DNA from 3 places in the Pseudomonas sp. SDO5215_S409 genome. Region 2 is predicted to be linked to each of the others. Evidence: riboswitches for the same ligand, from Rfam matches in the RefSeq annotation. Region 2 holds a riboswitch; each other region holds the start of a gene.

Region 1 (7,946 bases), on a different contig from region 2:
GGCTGGTACGGATCGAGGTGCCGAGGTCGCCGTGCAGCAGGTCGCTCATGTAGCGCAGGTATTGCTGGTACAGCGGCAGGTCGAGGCCGAGCTGGTGGCGGATGTTCTCGACGATGGCATCGGTGGCCCGGTCGCCGGCAATCAGGCGCGCCGGGTCACCCGGAATCAGGTGAGAGATGCAAAAGGTGATCAGCGACACGCCCACCACGACCAGCAACAGGCCGAACAGGCGTTTACGCAAAACAGTCAGGAAGGCCATGGGGGCTCCTCTGTAGCACGGGACTGTGAATCAGGAGGCCGTCAGCGTGGGAACGGGCGGGCAACGCAGGCCCGCCGGTTCCCACCTCGGCGCTTTACGGGTTACTTGCTGATTTCAGCCACGTTGAACACCTGCTCCAGCATCGGATGGAACACATAGCCCTTCACCGAGTCACGCATCGGCAGGGTGTAGTTCTTCTGGTACAGGTAGGCGTACACGGCGTCCTTGACCACGATCTTTTGCGCTTGCTGGTACAGCTCGGTGCGCTTGGCCGTGTCGTTGTTGGCCGCCGCATCGCGCACCAGCGTGTCCACCTGCGGGTTGCTGTAGAACGAGCGGTTGCCCGGCAGGCCTTGCAGCGCGGAGTCGAACCAGAAGTTCATGTACATGTAGGGGTCGGAAAAGTCCGGTGCCCAGGAACCGATGGACACGTCGAAGTCACCCTTGCCCAGGCGTTCGCGCATGGTGGCGTTGGCCAGTTTTTCCATCTTCAGGTTGATGCCCAGCGGTGCCAGGCTGGCTTGCAGGGTGAGGCCGATGGACTCCCAGTTGGCGTCCTTGTCGGAGTACATGAAGTTCAGGTTGGTGATCTTGCCCGGGACTTTTTTCAGGTTGGCGCCAGCGGCGTCCAGGTCCTGTTTCATCAGCGGCAGGCTGTCGTCATGCGCCCACATCCCGGCCGGGATCGGGCCGTTCATGAGCTTGGCCTGGCCCTTGAGGATGCCGTCGACGATGCCTTTGTAGTCCACCGCATCGACGAGGGCCTGGCGCGCATTGAGGTTATCCAGCGGCGCCTTTTTGTTGTTCAGGTACAGATAGGTCACGCGCAGCGACGGGAACTCGTCGATCACCACGCCCTTTTTGCTGGCCAGGGTGGTGAGCTGGTCCTGGGGCATGTCTTCGGCGATGTCCAGGTCGCCTTTTTCCAGCTGCAGGCGGCGCACCGAGGCTTCGCCGATGATCTTGATCACCACCTTGTTCAGCGCAGGTTTTGCGCCCGCGTAATAGGTGTTGGGTTCCAGGGTCAGCGACTGGCCCTTTTGCCAGTTGCTCAGGCGAAACGCGCCGGAGCCTGCGGTGTGGGTGGACAGGTAGGCGTTGACGTCGCCTTGCTTGACCACGTCCGGGTTGATGATGCCGGCGCCGTTGTGGGCCAGGGTGTAGAGGAAGGGCGCGTAGGGTTTGGTCAGGGTAAAACGCACGGTGAGCGGGTCGATCACGCTCACGCTCATGTCATCCGGGAACGCACCGGACGGGCCTTGCTTGAGCTGCATCACGCGGTCGAAGGAGAACTTCACGGCGTTGGCATCCACGGCGGCGCCGTCGTCGAATTTGTTGCCGGGCTTGAGGGTGAAGGTCCACACCAGGTTGTCGGCGGAAATGTCCCAACGCTCGGCCAGGTCGCCCTGCACGTCGGTGCTGCCTTTGCCGTTTTCGACTTTATAGGCCACCAGTTTCTGGTAGGCGGGGTAGGTCACGGCCCAATCGTTGTTGTCGATGGTCACGGCCGGGTCGAGGGTTTGCGGGTCGGCGGCTTTGCCGATCATCAGGGTGTCCTTGGGCGCAGCGGCGCTTGCCGATTGCCACGCGCCCAGGCTCAGGGCCGCGCACAGCAGGGACAGGGTCAGGGTGTTTCGGGTGCTAAGGGTCATGCCGGTTTCCTTGATTATTTAGAGGAAAAAGCGGGTCAGTTTTTATGAAATCTATAACCGGGCAGTTGGAGCCAAAGGTGCTGCTTATTATTGTGGGGGCAGGTTTTAAGGTCAGTGCGACTCCTCGATCAGGGGGAAGTTTTCGGCATCCGGCAGCTCGTAATGCCACCACTCCGTGGCAATCGCCTTGAAGCCTGCGCCGAGCATGATGCCCATCAGGATCAAACGGTTGCGCTGCACCTGCGGCGGCAGGTCGGGGTAGAACGGGTGGGACTTGGGCTCCATGGCATCAAAGGCCGTGCCCATGTCCAGGGGCTCACCGTGCTCGTCGAGCAAGGTCAGGTCCACCGCCACGCCCCGGGTGTGGTGCGAGCCCAGGCGCGGGTCGCGCACGTAGTTGGGGTCGGGCAGTGCTTGCCACAGCAGTTGCTGGGCATAGGCCGGGCGGTAGGCGTCATAGATACGCAGGGTGTAGCCAGCCTGGCGGGCAAACTGGCTGGCTTTGCGCAGGCACTCGGCGGCCTCGGTGTGCAGCAGGCAACGCGCGTTGCGGTAGATCACGACGCCTGCCAGGTTGTCGGCGCTGGCGTAGATCAGGTCGATCTGCACCGGGAATTCAGGCGGGGCGATTTCTACGAGCAGAGGGTTGTTCACTTGAAGAGGTCCTTTCTCGGTCACGGTTCAAACTGGCCAAAGGCCTGTTGCAGGGCACGGTTTTTTGCCAGACGCGCATCCAGGCGCTCGCCGTAGTGTTCGGCCACGGCGGAGACTATCAGATTAAAAAGGCAGGTTAACGGGGCCATGGAATCCCAGAACTGTCCTACATCGGTCTTGAGTTGCAGCAGGTCCGTCTCATAGTCCCGCGCCCACGGGCACTGCAGGTCGGTGATCAGCGCCAGCGGCAAACCTTCGGCGTTGGCGGTTTCGCAGAAGGTCGGCGTAATGCTGGAGTAGGCGCGGAAATCGGCGATGAGCGCGTAGGGCTTTTCGAAGCCCGAGTTCAGGGTTTCGGCATAGATGCCCGACAGGCCGTCAACGTAATAGACCTTGGGGCGGATGTATTCGAGGTGGCTGTGAAACGCGCTGAGAATGCCGCGAGTCGACTGGATACCCAGGATAAACACGGCATCGGCCTCGACGATCTGCTGCACGATGCGCCCGAACGGTTCACTGCGCGCCAGCTGGTAGGTGTGTTCGATGGCCTCGACTTCGCGGGCCAGGGAGCGGTCGAGGGCGTCTTGCTGATGGGCTTCCTGGCGAAACGCGCCCAGGCGGTCGGTGATCAGCCAGTGGGACTGTGGGTCGCCGCGCAGGCCTCGCTTCACGTCATCCAGGTTGCGATAACCCAGGGTGCGCAGGAAGCGGCCGACGGTGATGCCAGTGGTGCCGGCGTGTTGGGCAATGCTGTCGGCCGTTTCAAAAGGCAGCTGCGACAGGTTGGCCAGCAGGTACGTAGCAATCCGCTTGCCCGTGGGCGTCAGCGTGGGAAATTGCTGTTCCAGTGTGTGGTGAAAGCTGTGCTTGTCCATGACGTGCCCGGCGGTCTATGTTATCTGTCATACATTTTTATGGTGGCTGTTATTAACCTAACATTCGTGGTGCTGACATAACAATGAAATTTATTGGATTTGTGGGGGAGGGGGTTGTTGCGCGTGGGCGTGCCGATCGGTGGCGGCGAAAGTGACAGCCCGCTACCGCAGGAGAGCCTGCGATAGCGGTCGATGACGCGGGGTCTCAGCGATTCAGGCGTGCCTGCGCACCGTTCAGCGTGCGCTCGGCCACGGCGCCGAACACCAGGCCGACGGTGGTCCACAGCACCAGCTGGATGCCCAGCGAGGCGACGCGAAATTTCCACAGCAACACGGCCGAGAACTGCTCTGGCACTTCATTGATGACCGGGAACAAACCGCCCGCCACCGAGACGATCACGATGTACAGGGCCACGCCCAGTATCGCGCCGGTCCAGATGCCACGGCGGGCGATCAGCTTGCGGGCGGTGTTGACCGCAATCACCGCCGCCGCGACCGACACCAGCAACATCAGGAAAAACAGCTGGGTGCGCAGCGCAATGGTGTCCGGGTCGCCCACCGAAGGCGGGTTGGCCGGGTACTTGAGGCCTGGCACCACAATCAGCGTCACAAATGCCGCCAGTGCCAAGAGCGCGGCCAGGCCACGCGGGCCGACCTTGCCGATGCGGCCCAGCGCATAGGCGAAGACCAGGGCAAAAATGCCGCCCAGCGACACGCTGTACACCACCACGCCGGTAAACAGGCCGAAGGTGCTTTGCACTTCGCGGCTCACCAGCTCTTCTTCCGGCGCATCGCCGTGCATCTGCGCCATCTGATCTTCAAAGGCAATCGCCTTGTCGATCTGCGGCTCGCCAAACGTCTTGGCAAACCCAAAGGCCAGGATCCCGGCCAGCAAGCCCACCAGCATCCCGCGAACGAGTAAATGCCCTGTCATGTCGTCACGCTCCGATCAATGGCAGGGGAAACCCAGCAGGTGGCGGCCGTCGTGCACGAACTCATGCACATACATGCCCTTGAATACCGCAGTGGCGCCTTGTTCGGCACCGACGAAGTAAATCGCCAGCAGCAACAGCAGGCCGCCAAAAATGGCCCAGGGCAGGATCTCGCCCAGGGGAATCGTGGGCAAAGAAAGATCGGAGTCGGTTGCAGCGGTGTAAGCCATGAGAACCTCCAGGGATAACGCGTCCCGAAATGGAATAGCCAAGGTGATGAAAACAGGGTCTGGCTTAAGGCTGTAAGGCCCCCTACAGTGGCGCGACCGCGCCGGCGTTGAACCGGCTTCCTGTTTTCATTTGCGTTGTAACATGTTGAAACAACTTCACCAGTCTACGCTGACTGGGCCCCGAACGCGGAGTTAAATGCATGCAAGGCACCCGATTGACACTGATTTGCCATGCGCTGACCCCGTATCAAAAGCGCGGACGGTTTCCGGCGGACGAGTCGGTGTTGATGGACTGGGAAAACGCACCGTTGTCACAGGCCGCGCGTTTCAAGAAAGACCCGCGCCTGCTGTGCGGGCCCGAAGCGCGCACCCGCCAGACCGCGACGTTGTTCGCCACCACGGCGGTCATGGAGCCGGCGCTGCGCGACGGTGATTTTGGCGAATGGCAGGGCCAGGCCCTCAGCGACGTGGACCCACTGCAACTGCACACCTGGTTGACGGACCCGAGCAGCGCGCCCCACGGCGGCGAGTCGGTCGATGAGATCTGCGAGCGGGTAGGGCGCTGGATGCACACCCTCCAAACACAGCCCGGGCACGTGGTGGCGGTGACGCACCCGTTCGTGATTCGCGCGGCCCTGCTGTACGTCATGAAGTTTCCGCTCTCGATGTTCTACCTGATCGATGTGGAGCCGCTGTCTTCGACCGAGCTGCGTTACCACCACGCATGGCGCCTGCGCCTGGAAACTCACGCCTGAGCCGCCGAACATGGCAAAATCCGCGCCCCGCACAGAGAGCATCCCCATGAAGCGCATCCTGATCATCGGCATTGGCGCCGGCAACCCCGACTACATCACGATGCAGGCGGTCAAGGCGCTCAACCGCACCGACGTGTTTTTTCTGATGGACAAGGGCCAGAGCAAAGACAAGCTGATCGACCTGCGCCGGGAGATCTGCCAGACCTACATCAGCGCCGATCACCCGTACCGCTTCGTCGAGGCCGAGTGCCCCGAGCGCGTGCGGGGAGACATCGACTACACCACCGCCGTGCAAGACCTCAACCGCGACAAGCAACACACCTTCGAGCGCATGATCAACGAAGAAATGGCCGACGGCGAAACGGGCGCTTTCCTGGCCTGGGGCGACCCTGCGTTGTACGACAGCACCATCCGCATTCTGCAGGCGATTCTGGCGGGTGGCGGCTGTGCGTTCGAGTTTGACGTCATCCCCGGGATCACCAGCGTCCAGGCGCTGGCGGCGCAGCACAAAGTGGCGTTGAACCGCATCGGCCGCTCCGTCGAGATCACCACCGGGCGCCGCCTGGCCGCGGGGCAGGTCAGCGATGCCGACACCCTGGTGGTCATGTTGGACGCCGAAGATTCCTACCGCACCCTGGCCGATCAAGACAGGGACATCTATTGGGGCGCCTACCTGGGCACGCCGGACGAAATTCTCATCAGCGGCAAGGTGGGGCAGGTTGCCGACGAAATCGAACGGGTGCGCAAGGCGGCGCGCCAGGCCAATGGCTGGATCATGGACACGTACTTACTGCGCAAACCCTAGAGGTCAATGCCCATGCTCAAACTGATTGCCCTAAGCCTCGCGCTGTTGGCGGGCGCCGCCCATGCCGACCCGGTGTTGCACAACGACCTGCCGCTGCTGTACCTGGAGCAGACCCAGCCTGATGCGCGCAACGAACCGCTGGTGATTTTCCTGCACGGGTTTGGCAGCAACGAAGAAGACCTGTTTGGCCTCAAGGACCGGCTGCCGTCCACCTGGACCTACCTGTCGGTGCGCGCGCCCATGCCGGTGGACGCCGACGGCTACCGCTGGTTTGCCAAAACCCCCGGTGACGGTGAGTACGACGGCCAAACCGCCGACTTGCAGCGCAGTGCCCGCCTGATCGAAGACTTTGTGCGCCAAGCCACCGCCAAATACCACACGCACAGTGACCGGGTGTTCCTGGTGGGGTTCAGCCAGGGCGCGATCATGTCGTATGAAGTGGGCTTGCGACAGCCTGAGCAACTGCGCGGGATCGCGGCCTTGAGCGGCAGCGTATTGTCCGTGCTCAAAGGGCAGCTCAAGCCCGACAAGCGACTGGACACGCTGGCGATCTTTATTGGCCACGGCACGCTGGACCAGGCGTTGCCCTATGCGTCGGCAACGCGGGCCAATGAGGTACTGCAGGGGATCGGCCTCACGCCTGAATTCCACGGGTATCCGGGCATGATTCATACGGTTGGCGAGGCCGAAGTGCAGGACCTCAAGCACTGGCTGGAAAACAGCCTGCACTAAAGCCCTGCGGTGGGGTCACTGGCCGCCGGTGATCTGTTTGACCAGCGCTTCGTGGCCCTTCACATCGTCCGCCCGGGAGATGGCCTGGATCACCAGCATGTGCTGGCCTGCACCGGCAAGAAACGTCGAGTTCAAGGTCTTGCCGCCGCCCTGGGTGGCCGTGCTGTCAACCTGGCGCACGCCGATGCCTTTGACCGTCAGTTTCTTCTCGCCCTGCTTTTTGAAGTCGGGCAACGCGGCGCTCTGGCTCTTGACGAAGTCATTGGCGGCGCCGTCCAGGAACGCGGTGTCGTTGTTCTGGATGCTGGCGTCTTTGCGCACGGTTTCGGCGACGATGACCACACTTTTGGTCGTCGAGTTGGCATACAAGGTGCCGCTGGTGTAGGCGGTGCCATCCGCTTCGCTGCCGGTAGGCAAGGTGTCGCCTACGTAGGCCGTGGGCAGGGCAAAGGTGAACTTGCCGTCCAGGGTGGACACGGTCTGGGTATCAGTCTTTTGCGCCACGGCTTTTTTGGCGGCGAAGGAGGGGCTCGCGCCCAACCCCACGAACAGGGCCAGGGCCAAGAGGGCGGCGGATTTGCTGAGGGTGGCCATGAAGCACTCCAGGGATGAACGAAATTGCGCGACATTCTGTCAGAAATTTCGCAATTTCGTTCATGTGGATCCTTACACCTTGTCGGACTCCTCCTCGAGCCGATCCATCTCAAATAATCGCGCCAATTCCGCCCGGGATTCCTGGGCGGTTTGCATCACTTTGGCGGCGTCGTCATACACGGCATGTTGAGCGGCCAGCAGTTGCAGGTCATGGGCCTTGAAGCGGTTGATGCGCGCATCGGCCTGGGTTTGCGTCAGCCCCAGCCCCAACAGGGTGCGGCGGCTCATTTCCAGGCTGGAGTAGAAGGTTTCCCGCACGGGCGAGGCGTCCAGGTCGACCAGGCGATGCACGTGCTGGCGGTTGCGGGCGCGGGCGATGATCTTCATGTGCGGGTAGAGGTTGCGCACCAGTTCGGCGGTCTTGATGTTGATCTCGGGATCGTCCATGGCGATGACAA
Region 2 (7,946 bases):
GTTGCGCGGCATACACCTCCAGGCGCTCGCGGGTATCGCCCGCCGTGCGCCACTGCTGCGCGTCAACCTGTTGCAGCAGCGCCGGGCGCGGCCCGGTCCAGGGTTCGGCCAGGGCACAGTCCAGCGGGTCGAAGCCCAGCGCGAACGCGGTGGCCAGCACCCGCAACAGGCTCGATTGCGCGCCCCGGCCATCGCCACGCGGAATGCGCAGCAACGCCAGCAAGGTGTCGATGCGCAGGCGCCCGTCGGGCGACTCGCCAAAAATGTGCAGGCCATCGCGGATCTGCGACTCCTTGAGGTCGCACAGGTAGGTGTCCAGGCGCGGCAACCAGATGGCCGCGTCGGCGTCGCTGTCCAGGTTCGCGTCCAGCATCAATTCCTGGTCGATACGGGTTTCGCGCACCAGGGTGAGGATGTCCTTTTGCAGCTCGCGGGCGCGGCGCGGGTCGAGCAGTTGGGCTTCGTAATATTCGTCGGCCAACAGTTCCAGGTTGCGCAGCGGGCCGTACGTTTCGGCGCGGGTCAGCGGCGGCATCAGGTGGTCGATGATCACCGCCTGGGTGCGGCGCTTGGCCTGGGCGCCCTCGCCCGGGTCGTTGACGATAAACGGGTAGATGTTCGGTAGCGGCCCCAGCAGCGCGTCCGGCCAGCAGTGTTGCGACAGGCCCACGCCCTTGCCGGGCAGCCATTCCAGGTTGCCGTGCTTGCCCACATGGATCACGCCATGGGCGCCATAGGTGTGGCGCAACCAGAAATAGAACGCGAGATAGCCATGGGGCGGCACCAGGTCCGGGTCGTGGTAGACGGCGCTGGCGTCCACCTGGTAACCCCGGGCGGGCTGGATGCCGACAAAGGTCAGGCCAAACCGCAGGCCCGCGATCATCAGGCGGCCGTCGCGGAACATCGGGTCGTTTTGCGGCGCGCCCCAACGTTCCAGCACGGCCTGGCGATTGGCCTGTGGCAGGCGCAAAAACATCGCCTCGTAGTCGTCCAGGCTCAGGCTTTGGTGGCAGGGGCGCAGGTCGAGGCTGTCGAGGTCGTTGGTGACGCCGCCGAGCAATTGATGAATCAACGCGGTGCCGCTGTCCGGCAGCTGCGCCGGCAGCGGATAACCTTCGGCCTGCAACGCCCGCAGGATATTCAGCGCGGCGGCCGGGGTGTCCAGGCCTACGCCGTTGCCGATGCGGCCATCGCGGGTCGGGTAGTTGGCCAGGATCAACGCGACGCGTTTTTCGGCGTTCGGCACCCGGGCCAGTGCTACCCAGCGCCGCGCCAGTTCGGCGACAAAGTCCATACGCTCGCTGGAGGCGCGGTAGCACACCACGTCCGACTGGCTGCGCTCGCTGCGCCAGGCCAGGTCTTTGAAGCTGATGGGACGGCTGATGATGCGCCCGTCCAGTTCCGGCAGCGCGATGTGCATCGCCAGGTCGCGCGGGCCCAGGCCCTGCTCGCTGGCTTGCCAGCCCGGTTCGTTGTCTTGCGCGCAAATGGCCTGGATCACCGGGATATTGCGGCGAAACGGCCGCAAATGCGGCGCTTCGGGGCTGGACTGCGCAAAGCCTGTGGTGTTGAGAATCACCGCGGCTTCAACGGCGTCCAGCAGGTCCTCGACCACCGTCAGGCAGCCGGGCTCTTTCAAACTGGCCAGCGCGATGGGCAACGGGTTGAGGCCCGCCGCCTGGAGGCGCTGGCAGAACACATCGATAAAACCGGTGTTGGCCGCCTGCAAGTGCGAGCGGTAGAACAACACCGCTGCCACCGGCAGGCCAGCCTGCCAGTCGGCTTGCCAGTGCTGGAGTTCAGCGCAGGCCTTGCGCGGGTGGTAAATCGCCGTGCGGGGCAGGGTCTGCGGCGCTTGCCAGGCGTAGTCGCGGCCCAGGTAAGTGCTGGCCAGGCAGCGGTAAAAATCCAGCGCATTGCCCAGGCCGCCCTGACGCAAAAAGTGCCAGAGCCGGTCGCGCTCAGGCGCGTCCACCGTACTGAGTTTGCTCAGTTCCGGGTCGGGACGGTCGTCCCCGGGCACCAGAATCAGTTGCACGCCGCGCTGCGCCAGTTCCACCAGCCGCTCGATGCCATAACGCCAATAGGCGATGCCGCCGTGCAGCGAGATCAGGATGACCTTGGCGTGGCGCAGCACCTCATCCACGTACAGGTCGACCGAGGCGTGGTTCTGCACCTGCATCGGGTTGGCCAGGCGCAGGCTGGGGTAGTCGTCGGGCAATTGCTGCGCCGCTTCGGCCAGCAGCGCCAGGCTCGAATCCCCGCTGCACAGGATCACCAGCTCAGCGGGGGTTTGCCCAAGGTCAGCGATGTTGTCATCGGAGACGAAACCGCCGGGCTGAGTCCTGAGCAGGTGCATGGGTTAAACGCTTAGGGCAGCGCGCAATTGCGCTTCAAGGCCTGCCGCGTCCAGTTCCTGGCCGATCAGCACCAGGCGCGTGGTGCGCGCTTCGTCAGCGCCCCAGGCACGGTCAAAATGCTTGTCGAAACGGGTGCCCACGCCCTGGATCAGCAGGCGCATCGGTTTGTTCGGGATGGCGGCAAAACCCTTGATGCGCAGGATGCCGTGTTGCACCACCAATTGGGTCAGCGCGTCGAGCAGCAGCGCTTCGTCGGCTTGCGGCAGGTCGATGGAGATCGAATCGAAGGCGTCGTGATCGTGGTCGTGATCGTCATCACCGTCGTGGTGGTGGTCGTGATGGCTGTGGCGGTTGTCGATGTGTTCTTCGGAGCCCGCGCCCAAACCGATCAGCACGTCCAGCGGCAGGCGCCCGCTGCTGGCTTCGATGATTTTCACCGCAGGCGGCAGTTCTTCGGCGACTTCCAGGCGCACACGGGCCAGGTCGTCGGGGTTGATCAGGTCGGTCTTGTTGAGGATCACCAGGTCGGCGCTGGCCAGTTGGTCGGCAAACAACTCGTGCAGCGGCGACTCGTGGTCCAGGTTAGGGTCGAGTTTGCGCTGGGCGTCTACCTGGTCCGGGAACGCGGCGAACGTGCCAGCGGCCACGGCCGGGCTGTCGACCACGGTGATCACCGCATCCACGGTGCAGGCGCTGCGGATTTCCGGCCACTGGAACGCTTGCACCAAAGGTTTGGGCAGGGCCAGGCCCGAGGTTTCGATGAGGATGTGGTCAAGGTCGCCGCGACGGGCCACCAGTTCGCGCATCACCGGGAAGAATTCTTCCTGCACGGTGCAGCACAGGCAGCCGTTGGCCAGCTCATACACACGGCCGTTGGCCTCTTCTTCGGTGCAGCCGATGGAGCATTGCTTGAGGATTTCACCGTCGATGCCCAACTCGCCGAATTCGTTGACGATCACAGCAATGCGGCGGCCCTGGGCGTTGTCCAGCATGTGGCGCAGCAAGGTGGTTTTGCCCGAGCCGAGAAAGCCGGTAACGATGGTGACGGGGAGTTTGGCCAGTGTTTTCATCGGATGCCCTATGGGGCGGGCATACGGGACGGCAGGCCGGCGCGGGTACGCGAGGCTGCGTTCGTCACCGGATCACCCCGCCCGGTTGAAGTAAAAATCGGTTGCGAGGCAGGTCTCCTGGCTTGGGGCTTGCCGATGCGTACACCGGCGCTGGCTGCGCCTTCCCGCCGAATCAGGCAGTGGCGTGGCAGTCAGATGAACCCTTCACAGTTGCGGGGGCAGCCGCGGCTTGGACCGCGTTCCCGTCTTAGCTCCGGCCTGGGCCGAAGAACCTCGAAGGTGCAAGGCTACAGGGGCTCGGGCCATTTGACTACCGTCACCCGGCATGCTCTCCTACACACCTTGTTTCGGGTGCCCTTCACAGGGTGAAACGGGAAACCGGTGCGTCATGCCTGCATGACCAGTCCGGTGCTGCCCCCGCAACGGTAAGCGAGCGAAGCGTCAGAGCCACTGTGCCAACGGCATGGGAAGGTGATGCTTTTTAGGCCCAAAGCCCCTCGCAAGCCCGGAGACCGGCCCGAAAAAATCAGATAACAAACCCGCGGTGGGCGGGCGCTGTTCAAACCCTGCGTGCCCGGCTCGCGGGGTTTTCATGCGCTCGTTTCACCCTGACACCCCGAAGGGACGCGCCATGTCGATCATCACCAGCACCTCGCACGCCGCCAGCGGCACCACTACCCTGAGCCAACGCCTGACCGCCGCCATCGGCGCGTCGATCCTGGGCGCGTGCCTGGTGTACTTCGCCGGTTTCTCGCACATCGAAGCGGTGCACAACGCCGCCCACGATACCCGCCACAGCGCCGCGTTCCCGTGCCACTGAGACTTGCCGACATGATCAAGCGTATTGCTCAAACCGCCGGTTTCACCGGCCTGCTGGCGGCCTTGCTGCTGACCCTGCTGCAAAGCTTGTGGGTCGCCCCGCTGATTCTGCAGGCCGAAACCTTTGAAAACGCCCCCGCCGCCACCCAGGCGCACGAACACGCCGAGGGCACTGCCGAGCACAGCCATGACGCCGAAGCCTGGGAGCCCGAAGACGGCTGGCAACGCGTGCTGTCCACCACCGGCGGCAACCTGGTGGTGGCCGTGGGCTTCGCGCTGATGCTGGCGGGGCTTTACACCCTGCGTGCCCCTACCCGCACGGCCCAAGGCCTGTTTTGGGGCCTGGCCGGGTATGCCACCTTCGTACTGGCGCCGACCCTGGGCCTGCCGCCCGAATTGCCGGGCACCGCCGCGGCCGATCTGGCCCAGCGGCAACTCTGGTGGGTCGGCACGGCGGCCTCTACCGCTGCCGGTATCGCGTTGATCGTGTTTGGCCGCAACGTGCTGCTCAAGGCCCTGGGCGCGGCGATTCTGGTGGTGCCCCATGTGATCGGCGCACCACAGCCGGAGGTGCATTCGATGCTGGCGCCTGAAGCCCTCGAAGCGCAGTTCAAGATTGCCTCGCACCTGACCAACGTCGCGTTCTGGCTGGCACTGGGCCTGATCAGCGCGTGGCTGTTCCGCCGGGGCCAGCAGTCGGCATGACCCGCGTGCGGGTGGTGGGCGTAGGTTGCCAGCGCGGCTGTGACGTCAACCACCTGCTTGACCTGTTCAACACCGCCCTCGCCGAGGGTGGCGTTGACCGCCCTTCCATCACCGCGCTGGCCAGTATTGACCTCAAACAGCACGAGCCCGGCCTGCTCGCCCTGGCGCAACGGCTGAAGCTACCGCTGCATTGCTTCAGCGCCGAACAATTGGCCGCTTACGAAGGCCGGTTGAGCCATAAATCAGCCGTGGCCTTTGCCCACACCGGCTGCCACGGTGTCGCCGAAAGTGCCGCCCTGGCGCTGGCCGAGCAATTGGCCCAGCGCCCCGCTTCCCTGCAAATCACCCGCAAAAAAACCGCCCAGGCCACCTTTGCATTGGCGTACGCCGACTGAATTCCTGATAATCGCCCCACCCAACATGAGCACTCTTCATCTGAGGCCCTGCTCGCCCGCTTTTTTACAGGAATGGACCCATGACTGTTTTTTTCATCGGCGCAGGCCCCGGTGATCCGGAATTGATCACCGTCAAAGGGCAGCGGCTGATCCACAACTGCCCGGTGATTATCTATGCAGGCTCCCTGGTGCCAGCAGCGGTACTGGATGGCCATCAGGCGCAACAGGTGGTCAACAGCGCGCCACTGCACCTGGAACAGATCATCGACCTGATCAAGGCCGCCCACGAAAAGGGCCAGGACGTGGCGCGGGTGCATTCCGGCGATCCGAGCCTGTACGGCGCGATCGGTGAGCAGATCCGCTGTTTGCGCGAGCTGGGCATTCCGTTCCAGATCATCCCCGGGGTAACGGCGGTGGCGGCCTGCGCGGCATTACTGGAAACCGAGCTGACGCTGCCAGACATCGCGCAAAGCGTGATTTTGACGCGCTATGCCGACAAGACCCGCATGCCTACAGGCGAGGCGTTTGCCAGCCTGGCGCAACATGGCACCACCATGGCGGTGCATTTGGGGGTCAGCCATCTGGACAAGATCGTCGCCGAACTGCTGCCACACTACGGGGCCGATTGCCCGATTGCCGTGGTGCACCGGGCTACATGGCCCGACCAGGACTGGGTGATGGGGACACTCGCCGACATTGCCGACAAAGTGACGGCCAAAGGCTTTCGGCGCACGGCGCTGATTATCGTGGGGCGCGTGCTGGCCAGCGACAGTTTCAGTGAATCCTCGCTGTACCGCGCAGGCCACGCCCACCTCTACCGCCCCTGAATCCCGGGAAATAAAAAACGGCGCTCACGGGGCGCCGTTTTTCGGTTTGCAGCGAACGCTTTAGTAGTAGGCGTTTTCTTTCTGCGTATGGTCGGTCACGTCACGCACACCCTTGAGCTCGGGAACCCGCTCAAGCAAGGTGCGCTCGATGCCTTCACGCAAGGTCACGTCTGCCTGGCCACAGCCCTGGCAACCGCCGCCGAACTTGAGCACCGCGATGCCGTCGTCCACCACGTCGATCAGGCTGACCTGACCACCGTGGCTGGCCAGACCGGGGTTGATCTCGGTTTGCAGGTAGTAGTTGATGCGCTCGTTCACCGGGCTGTCGGCGTTGACGTTCGGCACCTTGGCATTCGGCGCCTTGATGGTCAGTTGGCCGCCCATGCGATCGGTAGCGTAGTCCACCACGGCATCGTCCAGAAAGGCTTCGCTGAACGCGTCGATGTAAGCCGTGAAGCTTTTGAGCCCCAGGGCGGTGTCTTCAGGTTTTTCTTCCCCTGGCTTGCAGTAGGCAATGCACGTCTCGGCGTACTGGGTACCAGGCTGGGTGATAAAGACGCGAATGCCGATACCGGGGGTGTTCTGCTTGGACAGCAGGTCGGCCAGGTAATCGTGGGCGGCGTCGGTAATAGTTATGGCGGTCATGGAAACTCCTCACAGGCTTGCGGGGAGTTTACGCCAATCATCGAGGCGGCACAAAGCCCTACTGTTTTTGTCGGGAAATAAACCTCACAGGTTTTCATAGCGATTCATATCCAGCACGCCCTCTTCCACCGGGGTGGTTTCACGAAGGTACTGCGACAGGCCATGAAAGTACTGCCAGAACTGCGGGTGGCTGCGCCGCACGCCCCAGCGGTCGACGATCTTCTCGAAACGCTTGGCGTCCTTGGCGTTTTCCATGGCCGCGACGAACTCCGGCACTTGCTCGGCCGGGATGTTGAACATGAAGTTGGGGTAGCTGCTGAGTACACCCGGGTAGATGGTCAAGGTGTCCAGGCCCGGCTGGTAGCGGTACGCCTCGCCAAGCATAAACGCCACGTTACTGTGGGCGCGGTTGCGCAGCATGCTGTACACCCCGCGTTTGCCGCTGCGGGTTTCGATGCGCAACAGAGTGGCTTCCGGCAGCTGCTCGATCACCTTCAGCCCGGCTGCCGGGCGTGATGTGAGGCGGCTCAAGACCTGCTCAGCGTCCTGCAGGGCCGGGTCGATACCCGGGCGTGAGCAATAGGCGCCAGTGCAGCGGTTGATCGGGTCGGGGCTGGCGTTCAGGTCACCGTAGCGGGTGAGCAACTGGTTGGCGAAGTCGCGCTTGGGGTCTTTCCCGTTCAGTTTCAGGCCCGTGGGGGTGCTGTCGTCAATGGACTCGTAGTCCAGCCACAATTTGACTTTGCCACTGTTCTGATACCAGTCGTCGACGAAGTCTTCACGGGTGTTTGCCGGCATCAGTCGTAAAAAGTTCAGCTCGGCGCCGTTGCGGATCAGGTCGAAATACAAGCGCGTCTGCGCCTGGTGCGACACGTTGCCGAACACGTCGAAATTCACCGCCAACTGGTAATAGGTACGCTCAAGCAGAGGGTAGTCGAACAGCCACATCGTCTGCGGAACGTCCCCGATCAGGCCTTTGGTCACCGAGGCGCTGTCGAAGTGGCGGAAAATACTGAGCAGCGCGTTGTCGTTACCGGCCCACAGGCTGGACCAACTCGGCGCGGGCAGTTCGGCATAGCTGTCCCGGCGCAGCGCCTCGTAGGCATTGCGCTTGTCACGGTAAGC
Region 3 (7,946 bases), on a different contig from region 2:
AAGAGCGCTGCAAGGCCACGGTCAACCTGGTGCCGGGTGATGAAATCGCCGCCGACGACGAAGGTGAGTCCGAGTCGCTGGTACTGCGTGGCAAGCACCGTTGCCCTATTTGCAGCACGGCGATGGACGCCTACCTGCTGGACGAAAAACACAAGTTGCACATCTGCGGTAACAACCCAGATTGCAACGGCTACGAGATCGAAGAAGGCACCTACCGCATCAAGGGCTACGAAGGTCCGAGCCTGGAATGCGACAAGTGCGGCAGCGAGATGCAGCTCAAGACCGGCCGTTTCGGCAAGTTCTTCGGCTGCACCAACCCGACCTGCAAAAACACCCGCAAGCTGCTTAAAAGCGGTGACGCGGCGCCGCCGAAGATGGACCCGGTGAAAATGCCGGAGCTCAAGTGCGAGAAGGTCGACGACACCTACATCCTGCGTGACGGCGCTTCGGGCCTGTTCCTGGCGGCCAGCCAGTTCCCGAAAAACCGCGAAACCCGCGCACCGCTGGTCATCGAAATCGCCCCGCACAAGGACGAGATCGATCCCAAGTACCACTTCCTGTGCGAAGCGCCGAAAAAGGACCCGGACGGTCGCCCGTCAGTGATCCGCTACAGCCGCAAGACCAAGGAGCAATACGTGCAGACCGAAGTGGAAGGCAAGCCTACCGGCTGGAAAGCCTTCTACGACGGTGGCAAGTGGAAGGTCGAGGACAAGCGCCAGGGCGCTTGATGCGCTAACCGCTCGATACCGAGGCCGCCTGCGAAGGCGGCCTTTTTTTGCGCTTGCAGTGGCCTTGGCCGATCCATGACACTGTTGAGCCAGCATCACGCCTTATTTCGTTGTGGAGACTGCCGTCATGGCCAACGAGCTCTATACCCGCACCAACCAGAAAATCTACTTTGCCGGGTTGTCCCTGGAGGCCCTGGCTCGCACCGAAGCGGGCAAAGAGATGAACGCGATTGCATTGGTACAGGCCGGGCGTGAGGCCGCACTGTTCCACCTGTATGGCGCCTTGCTGGGGTTGTGCCATGAAATCGCCGGGTTCTACCGGTTGCCCGAAGCCGGGGCGATCCGCGCCGAAACCATCCTGGCGCCCAAGGTGCTGGAGTCGATGGCCATTCCGGAGCTGGCGGAACTGGTGGAAATGACGCAAAACCCCGACAGCTGGGTGGCGCGCCTGCTGGCTGCGCACTTGGCGATGTTCCAGCCGCCGCGTATTCCCCACAAACCCAAGGGCGACGTGACCCAGCCGCTGATCGTGGCGGTGAACCTTGAGGACGAAGCGCCCGCGCCGCTGAGTCGCGAAGAACTGGAAAGCTGGCGCCAGTCGCTAAAGGCCCTGGCGATCCGTTTTCGTGACGGCCTGAACGAGTGCTGACACACCCTGGGCCCGCTTTAATTTGACGCTCCACCCCCAAGCCACTAACCTTCGCCGCTTGTTTCAGGTGCTCTGTGGCACAGGTGTCGACAGGGTGAAACAGGGAAGCCGGTGAGTGCGTGCACTTTTGACAGTGCCGCTACGATTCCGGCGCTGCCCCCGCAACGGTAAATGAGTCAATACGGTGCTTTTAGCCACTGTATCGCCTGGCGATATGGGAAGGCGCACCGCGGGCGTTCTTGCAGAAGAGGCGCTGCTCATGAGCCCGGAGACCGGCCTGGACCATTCAACAGCATCACGGTGGGCGATGCTTGGCTGTCTGTGTGCCTTTTTCCTGCCCGCCGTTTACATCCAGCCCCAACGGAGAGCTGCCATGACCGAATCCCCCGACCGTGACGAACGCCATTTGGCGCGCATGCTGCGCAAAAAAGCGGTGATCGACGAACGTATTGCCAATTCCCCGAACGAATGCGGCCTGCTGCTGGTGCTCACCGGCAACGGCAAAGGCAAGAGCAGTTCGGCGTTTGGCATGCTGGCGCGGTCCATGGGCCACGGGATGCAATGCGGTGTGGTGCAGTTCATCAAGGGGCGTAACAGCACCGGCGAGGAGTTGTTTTTCCGCCGCTTCCCTGAACAGGTGCGTTTTCACGTGATGGGCGAGGGCTTCACCTGGGAAACCCAGGACCGCCAGCGTGACATCGCCGCCGCCGAAGCCGCCTGGGCGGTATCGCGGCAGATGCTGCAAGACCCGTCCATCGGCCTGGTGGTGCTGGACGAACTCAACATCGCCCTTAAACACGGCTACCTCGACCTCGACCAGGTACTGGGCGACTTGCAGGCCCGTCCGCCGATGCAACACGTGGTGGTCACGGGTCGTGGCGCCAAGCCCGAACTGATCGAACTGGCCGACACCGTGACCGAAATGGGCCTGCTCAAGCACGCCTTCCAGGCCGGTATCAAGGCACAAAAGGGCATCGAACTTTGAATCAGCCGCGTCATTGCCCGGCCGTCCTGATCGCCGCACCGGCGTCCGGCCAGGGCAAAACCACGGTCACCGCCGCATTGGCGCGCCTGCACCGCAACCTTGGGCGCAAGGTGCGCGTGTTCAAGTGCGGGCCGGACTTTCTCGACCCCATGATTCACGAGCGCGCCAGCGGGGCGCCGGTATATCAACTGGACATGTGGATGGTCGGCGAGCAGGAAAGTCGCCGCTTGCTGTGGGAAGCGGCGGGGGAGGCCGACTTGATCCTGATCGAAGGCGTGATGGGGCTGTTTGACGGCACCCCGTCGAGCGCTGACCTGGCGCGGCATTTTGGTGTGCCGGTACTGGCGGTGATCGATGGCACGGCCATGGCGCAGACCTTTGGCGCGCTGGCCCTGGGGCTGGCGCGTTACCAGCCAGACCTGCCGTTTGCCGGGGTGCTGGCCAACCGTGTGGGCACGGTGCGGCACGCGCAATTACTCGAAGGCAGCCTCACCGAGGGCCTGCGCTGGTACGGCGCGCTCTCGCGGGAAACCGGGATCGAACTGCCGAGCCGTCACCTCGGCCTGGTGCAGGCCAGCGAACTCAACGACCTGGACCTGCGCTTGGACGCCGCCGCGCAAGCCTTGGGCAGCAGCTGCGAAGTGGCGCTGCCACCGCCGGTGGCGTTTGCCGCACCCGAACCGATCGAAGCCGCGCCGTTGCTGACTGGCGTGCGCATCGCCGTGGCTCGCGATGAAGCCTTTGCGTTTACCTACGGCGCGAGTCTTGATCTGTTGCGGGCGATGGGCGCGCAGTTGCTCTTTTTCTCGCCGATCCATGACCGGGCGTTGCCCGACGCCGACAGCCTGTACCTGCCCGGCGGCTACCCGGAATTGCACCACCAGGCCTTGTCGGAAAACACCGCGATGCTCGGTGCGATCCGTGCTCATCATGCGGCCGGAAAACCGCTATTGGCCGAATGCGGCGGCATGCTTTACCTGCTCGACTCGCTCACCGACGTGGACGGCAACCGCGCCGCGTTGCTCGGTTTGCTCCAAGGCGATGCGGTCATGCAAACACGCCTGGCAGCCTTGGCGCTGCAAAGTGTCGAGCTGCCCGAAGGCACCTTGCGCGGCCACACCTACCATCACTCCCTGACCAGCACCGAGTGGCAGCCCATCGCCCGGGGCCTGAGCCCCAACGGCGGGCGCGGCGCCGAGGCGGTGTATCGCCAGGGCCGAATGACGGCCTCTTATGTTCACTTTTATTTCCCGTCCAACCCGGCGGCGGTGGCAGCCTTGTTTGTGCCCGACGCTGCGCCACACCCGGTGGGTACGGGCTTGCCCGCGATGAGCCCATGACCGACAACGCCTTTCCCGAAGCGGACCGCGCCGCCGTCTACCGCGCCATCGCCGAACGCCGTGATATGCGCCATTTCAGCGGTGGCACCGTCGCGCCAGCGTTATTGCAACGCCTGCTGCACGCCGCCCACCAGGCGCCGAGCGTGGGCCTGATGCAACCCTGGCGCTTTATCCGCATCAGCAATCGCACCCTGCGCGGGCACATCCAGCACTTGGTGGAAGAGGAGCGCGTGCGCACCGCCCAGGCGCTGGGCGAGCGCTCGGACGACTTCATGAAACTCAAGGTCGAAGGCATCCACGACTGCGCCGAGGTGCTGGTGGCCGCGTTGATGGACGGCCGCGAGCGGCATATCTTCGGCCGCCGCACCTTGCCCGAAATGGACCTGGCATCGTTGTCCTGCGCGATCCAGAATTTATGGCTGGCGGCCCGTGCCGAAGGGCTCGGCATGGGGTGGGTGTCGCTGTTCGAACCCCAGGCCCTGGCCGACCTGCTGGGCTTGCCGCCCGGTGCCAAGCCGTTGGCCGTGTTGTGCCTGGGCCCGGTGACCGAGTTTTATTCGGCACCGATGTTGCAGCTCGAAGGCTGGGCCGAGCCTCGGCCACTGAGTGACATGCTGTATGAAAATGCTTGGGGAGTGAGTCAATGAGTGTGGCCTTGCTGAGTGTCGCCGCCGTAGCGCTGGATGCGCTGTTGGGCGAGCCCAGGCGCTGGCATCCGCTGGTGGCGTTCGGCAATTTTGCCGGGCGCGTCGAACAACGTTTCAACCCGGGTGGCCGGGGTTGGCGCAGCCATGGTGTGACCGCGTGGTTTATCGCCGTGGTGCCGCTCACCCTGTTGGCCACCGTGTTGTCCTGGGCGCCGTATATCGGCTGGGTCCTGGAAATACTGGCGCTGTACTGCGCCCTGGGCATGCGCAGCCTGGGCGAACATGTGGTCCCCGTGGCGCAAGCGCTGCGCAGCGATGACCTGGACGCAGCCCGCCAGCGCGTCAGCTACCTGGTCAGTCGCCAGACCAGCGAGCTGGACAGCACCGAAGTGGCCCGTGCGGCCACCGAGTCGGTGCTGGAAAACGGCAGCGACGCGGTGTTCGCCGCGTTGTTCTGGTTTGTCATCGCAGGCGTTCCCGGTGTGGTGCTCTATCGCCTGAGCAACACGCTGGACGCCATGTGGGGCTATCGTAACGAGCGCTTCGAGCGCTTTGGCTGGGCAGCGGCAAAAATCGACGATGTACTCAACTACATTCCCGCACGATTGGTGGCGTTGACCTACGCCCTGTTGGGCAAAACCCGCCTGGCCCTCAAATGCTGGCGCACGCAGGGGCCGACCTGGGACAGCCCCAACGCAGGCCCGGTGATGGCGGCCGGTGCCGGGGCGCTGGGCGTGGAACTGGGCGGGGCGGCGATTTATCACGGTGAGTTGCACCAACGCCCGCCCTTGGGCGAAGGCCCGCCGGCTGATGCCGACGCTATCGAGCGCGGCTGGCAACTGGTGCAGCGCGGCGTGTGGCTGTGGTTGCTGATCCTCTGCGTGGGGACCGAATTTTATGCTTGAACACGGTGGCCGCTTGCGCAAAGCCGCACTGCAATACGCGATTGCCGAAGCCGACTGGGTGGACCTGTCCAGCGGCCTGGCGCCGTGGCCCTGGCCCATCCCCGAGATCCCGTTGCGGGCGTGGGCGCGGCTGCCTGAAACCGATGACGGGTTGGAGCAGGCCGCGTGCGAGTACTACGGCGCCACCCACGTGCTGCCGGTGGCGGGTTCTCAGGCGGCGATCCAGTTGCTGCCGCGCTTGCGCCGTGCGGGCAAGGTGGGCGTGCTGTCGCCGTGCTATGCCGAGCATGCCGAAGCCTGGCGCCGCGCCGGTTACATCGTGCGCGAGGTCATGGAGCAGGAGGTCGACTTTTTCATCGACAGCCTCGACGTGCTGGTGGTGGTCAACCCCAACAACCCCACGGGCCTGAGCCTGGCCCCGCAACGCCTGCTCGACTGGCACGCCCGGTTGGCCCGGCGCGGCGGCTGGCTGGTGGTGGACGAAGCGTTTATGGACATCACCCCGCAGTTGAGCCTGGCGGGCCAGGCCCATCAGGTGGGGCTGATTGTGTTGCGATCATTCGGCAAGTTTTTCGGCCTGGCCGGTGTGCGCCTGGGCTTTGTGTTGGCGGAGCGCAAGTTGCTCAAGCTGCTCGCCGAACAGGTCGGGCCCTGGGCGGTCAGCGGCCCCACGCGGGTGTTGGGCCAGGTTTGCCTGCGCGATACCGTAGGCCATGCACAGCAGCGCTTGCGCTGCGAGGCCGCCAGCCAGCGCCTGTCTGATCTGCTGGAGCATCACGGTTTGCGGCCCCAGGGCAGCTGTGCGTTGTTTCAATGGTTGATCACGGGCCACGCCGAGCGGCTGCACGAATTCATGGCGCGGCGCGGCATCCTGCTGCGCTTGTTCGCGCACGACAGCAGCCTGCGCTTCGGCTTGCCGCACACCGAAGCCGACTGGCAGCGCCTGGAACAGGCCTTGATCGCCTACAAGGAAACCCCATGAGTACCCTGATGGTGCAAGGCACCACGTCCGATGCCGGTAAAAGCACGCTGGTCACGGCGCTGTGCCGCTGGCTGGTGCGCCAGGGCATCACGGTGGCGCCGTTCAAACCCCAGAACATGGCCCTCAACAGCGCAGTGACGGCCGAAGGCGGCGAGATCGGCCGCGCCCAGGCCGTGCAGGCCCAGGCGGCCAACCTGGCGCCGCACACCGACATGAACCCGGTGCTGCTCAAGCCCAATAGCGACACGGGCTCACAGGTGATCATCCATGGCCGGGCGGTGACCACCATGAACGCGGTGGCGTATCACGACTACAAGGCTATCGCCCTGCAGGCGGTGCTGGCCTCGCATGCGCGATTGAGCGCGGCGTACCCGGTGGTCATGGTCGAAGGCGCGGGCTCACCGGCGGAGATCAACCTGCGGGCCAATGACATCGCCAACATGGGCTTTGCCGAAGCCGTGGATTGCCCGGTGCTGCTGATCGCCGATATCAATCGCGGCGGGGTGTTCGCGCACCTGGTGGGCACCCTGGAATTGCTGTCGCCCTCGGAGCAGGCGCGGGTCAAAGGCTTCATCATCAACCGCTTTCGCGGCGACATCGCGCTGCTGCAACCGGGGCTCGACTGGCTGCAAGCGCGCACCGGCAAGCCGGTGGTGGGCGTGCTGCCCTACGTGATGGACCTGCACCTGGAAGCCGAAGACGGCATCGACCGCCGCCAGACCGACAAGGCCTCCCAGGTGCTCAAGGTGGTGGTGCCGGTGCTGCCGCGCATCAGCAATCACACCGATTTTGACCCGCTGCGCCTGCACCCCCAGGTGGACTTGCAGTTCGTCGGCCCGGGGCAGGCCATTCCGGGCGCCGACTTAATCATCCTGCCCGGCTCGAAAAGCGTGCGTGCCGACCTCGCTTACCTGCGCGCCAATGGCTGGGACACCGCCATTGCCCGGCACTTGCGCTACGGCGGCAAGGTGCTGGGGATTTGTGGCGGGTTGCAGATGCTGGGCGAGCAGGTGCATGACCCGCTGGGCCTCGAAGGGCCAGCCGGTTCCAGTGACGGGCTGGGCTTGTTGCGGTTCAGCACGACGCTTGAAGCCGAGAAGCAGCTGCGCAACGTGCAGGGGCGCTTGTCCCTGGAGGACGCTGCCGTGAGCGGGTATGAAATTCACGCCGGTGTGACCCGGGGTGAAGCCCTGGCGCAGCCGTTGGTGGTGCTGGACGACGGGCGCCTGGACGGCGCGTGCAGCGTCGACGGGCAGGTCCTCGGCACGTACCTGCACGGCCTGTTTGAAACCCCGTCCGCGTGCGGCGCGCTCTTGCGCTGGGCGGGCTTGAAGGACGTGCAAACGGTGGATTACCACGCCCTGCGCGAGCGGGACATCGAGCGCCTGGCCGACCTGGTGGAGCAGCACCTGGACACCGCGTTGTTACGGACCTTGTGTGGAGTGTGAGCGATGCTGCAACTGATCCTGGGCGGTGCCCGTTCCGGTAAAAGTCGCCTGGCCGAAAAGCTTGCCAGCGAGAGTGCGCGGGCGGTGGTTTACATCGCCACCAGCCAACCGCTGGATGGCGAGATGAATGCGCGGGTGGCCCAGCATCGTCAACGCCGCCCGGCCGAATGGGGCCTGATCGAAGAACCGCTGGAACTGGCCCGCGTGCTGCGCGAAACCGCCGCGCCTGGCCGTTGCCTGCTGGTGGACTGCCTGACCCTGT

What was found. Region 2 has a riboswitch for cobalamin ahead of ACW9H9_RS06410 (CbtB domain-containing protein). Riboswitches for the same ligand answer to the same signal wherever they lie in the genome.
Region 1: it holds a riboswitch for cobalamin, as region 2 does, so the genes downstream of both, ACW9H9_RS23390 (CbtB domain-containing protein) here and ACW9H9_RS06410 (CbtB domain-containing protein) in region 2, are expected to answer to the same signal.
Region 3: it holds a riboswitch for cobalamin, as region 2 does, so the genes downstream of both, cobO (cob(I)yrinic acid a,c-diamide adenosyltransferase) here and ACW9H9_RS06410 (CbtB domain-containing protein) in region 2, are expected to answer to the same signal.

What each region holds. Positions count from the first base shown of each region.
Region 1 covers NZ_JBSVWN010000056.1:20,413-28,358, reverse strand. The annotation lists gene ACW9H9_RS23415 (ABC transporter permease) at 1-259, opposite strand, end outside; gene ACW9H9_RS23410 (ABC transporter substrate-binding protein) at 361-1,911, opposite strand; gene ddpX (D-alanyl-D-alanine dipeptidase) at 2,023-2,565, opposite strand; gene ACW9H9_RS23400 (MurR/RpiR family transcriptional regulator) at 2,586-3,440, opposite strand; gene ACW9H9_RS23395 (CbtA family protein) at 3,646-4,374, opposite strand; gene ACW9H9_RS23390 (CbtB domain-containing protein) at 4,390-4,602, opposite strand; adenosylcobalamin (AdoCbl) riboswitch at 4,603-4,751, opposite strand; gene ACW9H9_RS23385 (histidine phosphatase family protein) at 4,803-5,357, shown strand; gene cobF (precorrin-6A synthase (deacetylating)) at 5,404-6,162, shown strand; gene ACW9H9_RS23375 (alpha/beta hydrolase) at 6,175-6,894, shown strand; gene ACW9H9_RS23370 (hypothetical protein) at 6,910-7,488, opposite strand; gene ACW9H9_RS23365 (monovalent cation:proton antiporter-2 (CPA2) family protein) at 7,561-7,946, opposite strand, start outside.
Region 2 covers NZ_JBSVWN010000008.1:14,995-22,940, forward strand. The annotation lists gene cobN (cobaltochelatase subunit CobN) at 1-2,359, opposite strand, end outside; gene cobW (cobalamin biosynthesis protein CobW) at 2,363-3,430, opposite strand; cobalamin riboswitch at 3,521-3,721, opposite strand; cobalamin riboswitch at 3,763-3,965, shown strand; gene ACW9H9_RS06410 (CbtB domain-containing protein) at 4,062-4,250, shown strand; gene ACW9H9_RS06415 (CbtA family protein) at 4,262-4,954, shown strand; gene ACW9H9_RS06420 (cobalamin biosynthesis protein) at 4,951-5,349, shown strand; gene cobM (precorrin-4 C(11)-methyltransferase) at 5,430-6,176, shown strand; gene nfuA (Fe-S biogenesis protein NfuA) at 6,237-6,821, opposite strand; gene ACW9H9_RS06435 (fatty acid cis/trans isomerase) at 6,906-7,946, opposite strand, start outside.
Region 3 covers NZ_JBSVWN010000014.1:79,912-87,857, reverse strand. The annotation lists gene topA (type I DNA topoisomerase) at 1-728, shown strand, start outside; gene ACW9H9_RS10465 (DUF6586 family protein) at 856-1,377, shown strand; cobalamin riboswitch at 1,426-1,672, shown strand; gene cobO (cob(I)yrinic acid a,c-diamide adenosyltransferase) at 1,751-2,362, shown strand; gene ACW9H9_RS10455 (cobyrinate a,c-diamide synthase) at 2,359-3,702, shown strand; gene bluB (5,6-dimethylbenzimidazole synthase) at 3,699-4,349, shown strand; gene cbiB (adenosylcobinamide-phosphate synthase CbiB) at 4,346-5,254, shown strand; gene cobD (threonine-phosphate decarboxylase CobD) at 5,247-6,236, shown strand; gene ACW9H9_RS10435 (cobyric acid synthase) at 6,233-7,684, shown strand; gene cobU (bifunctional adenosylcobinamide kinase/adenosylcobinamide-phosphate guanylyltransferase) at 7,688-7,946, shown strand, end outside.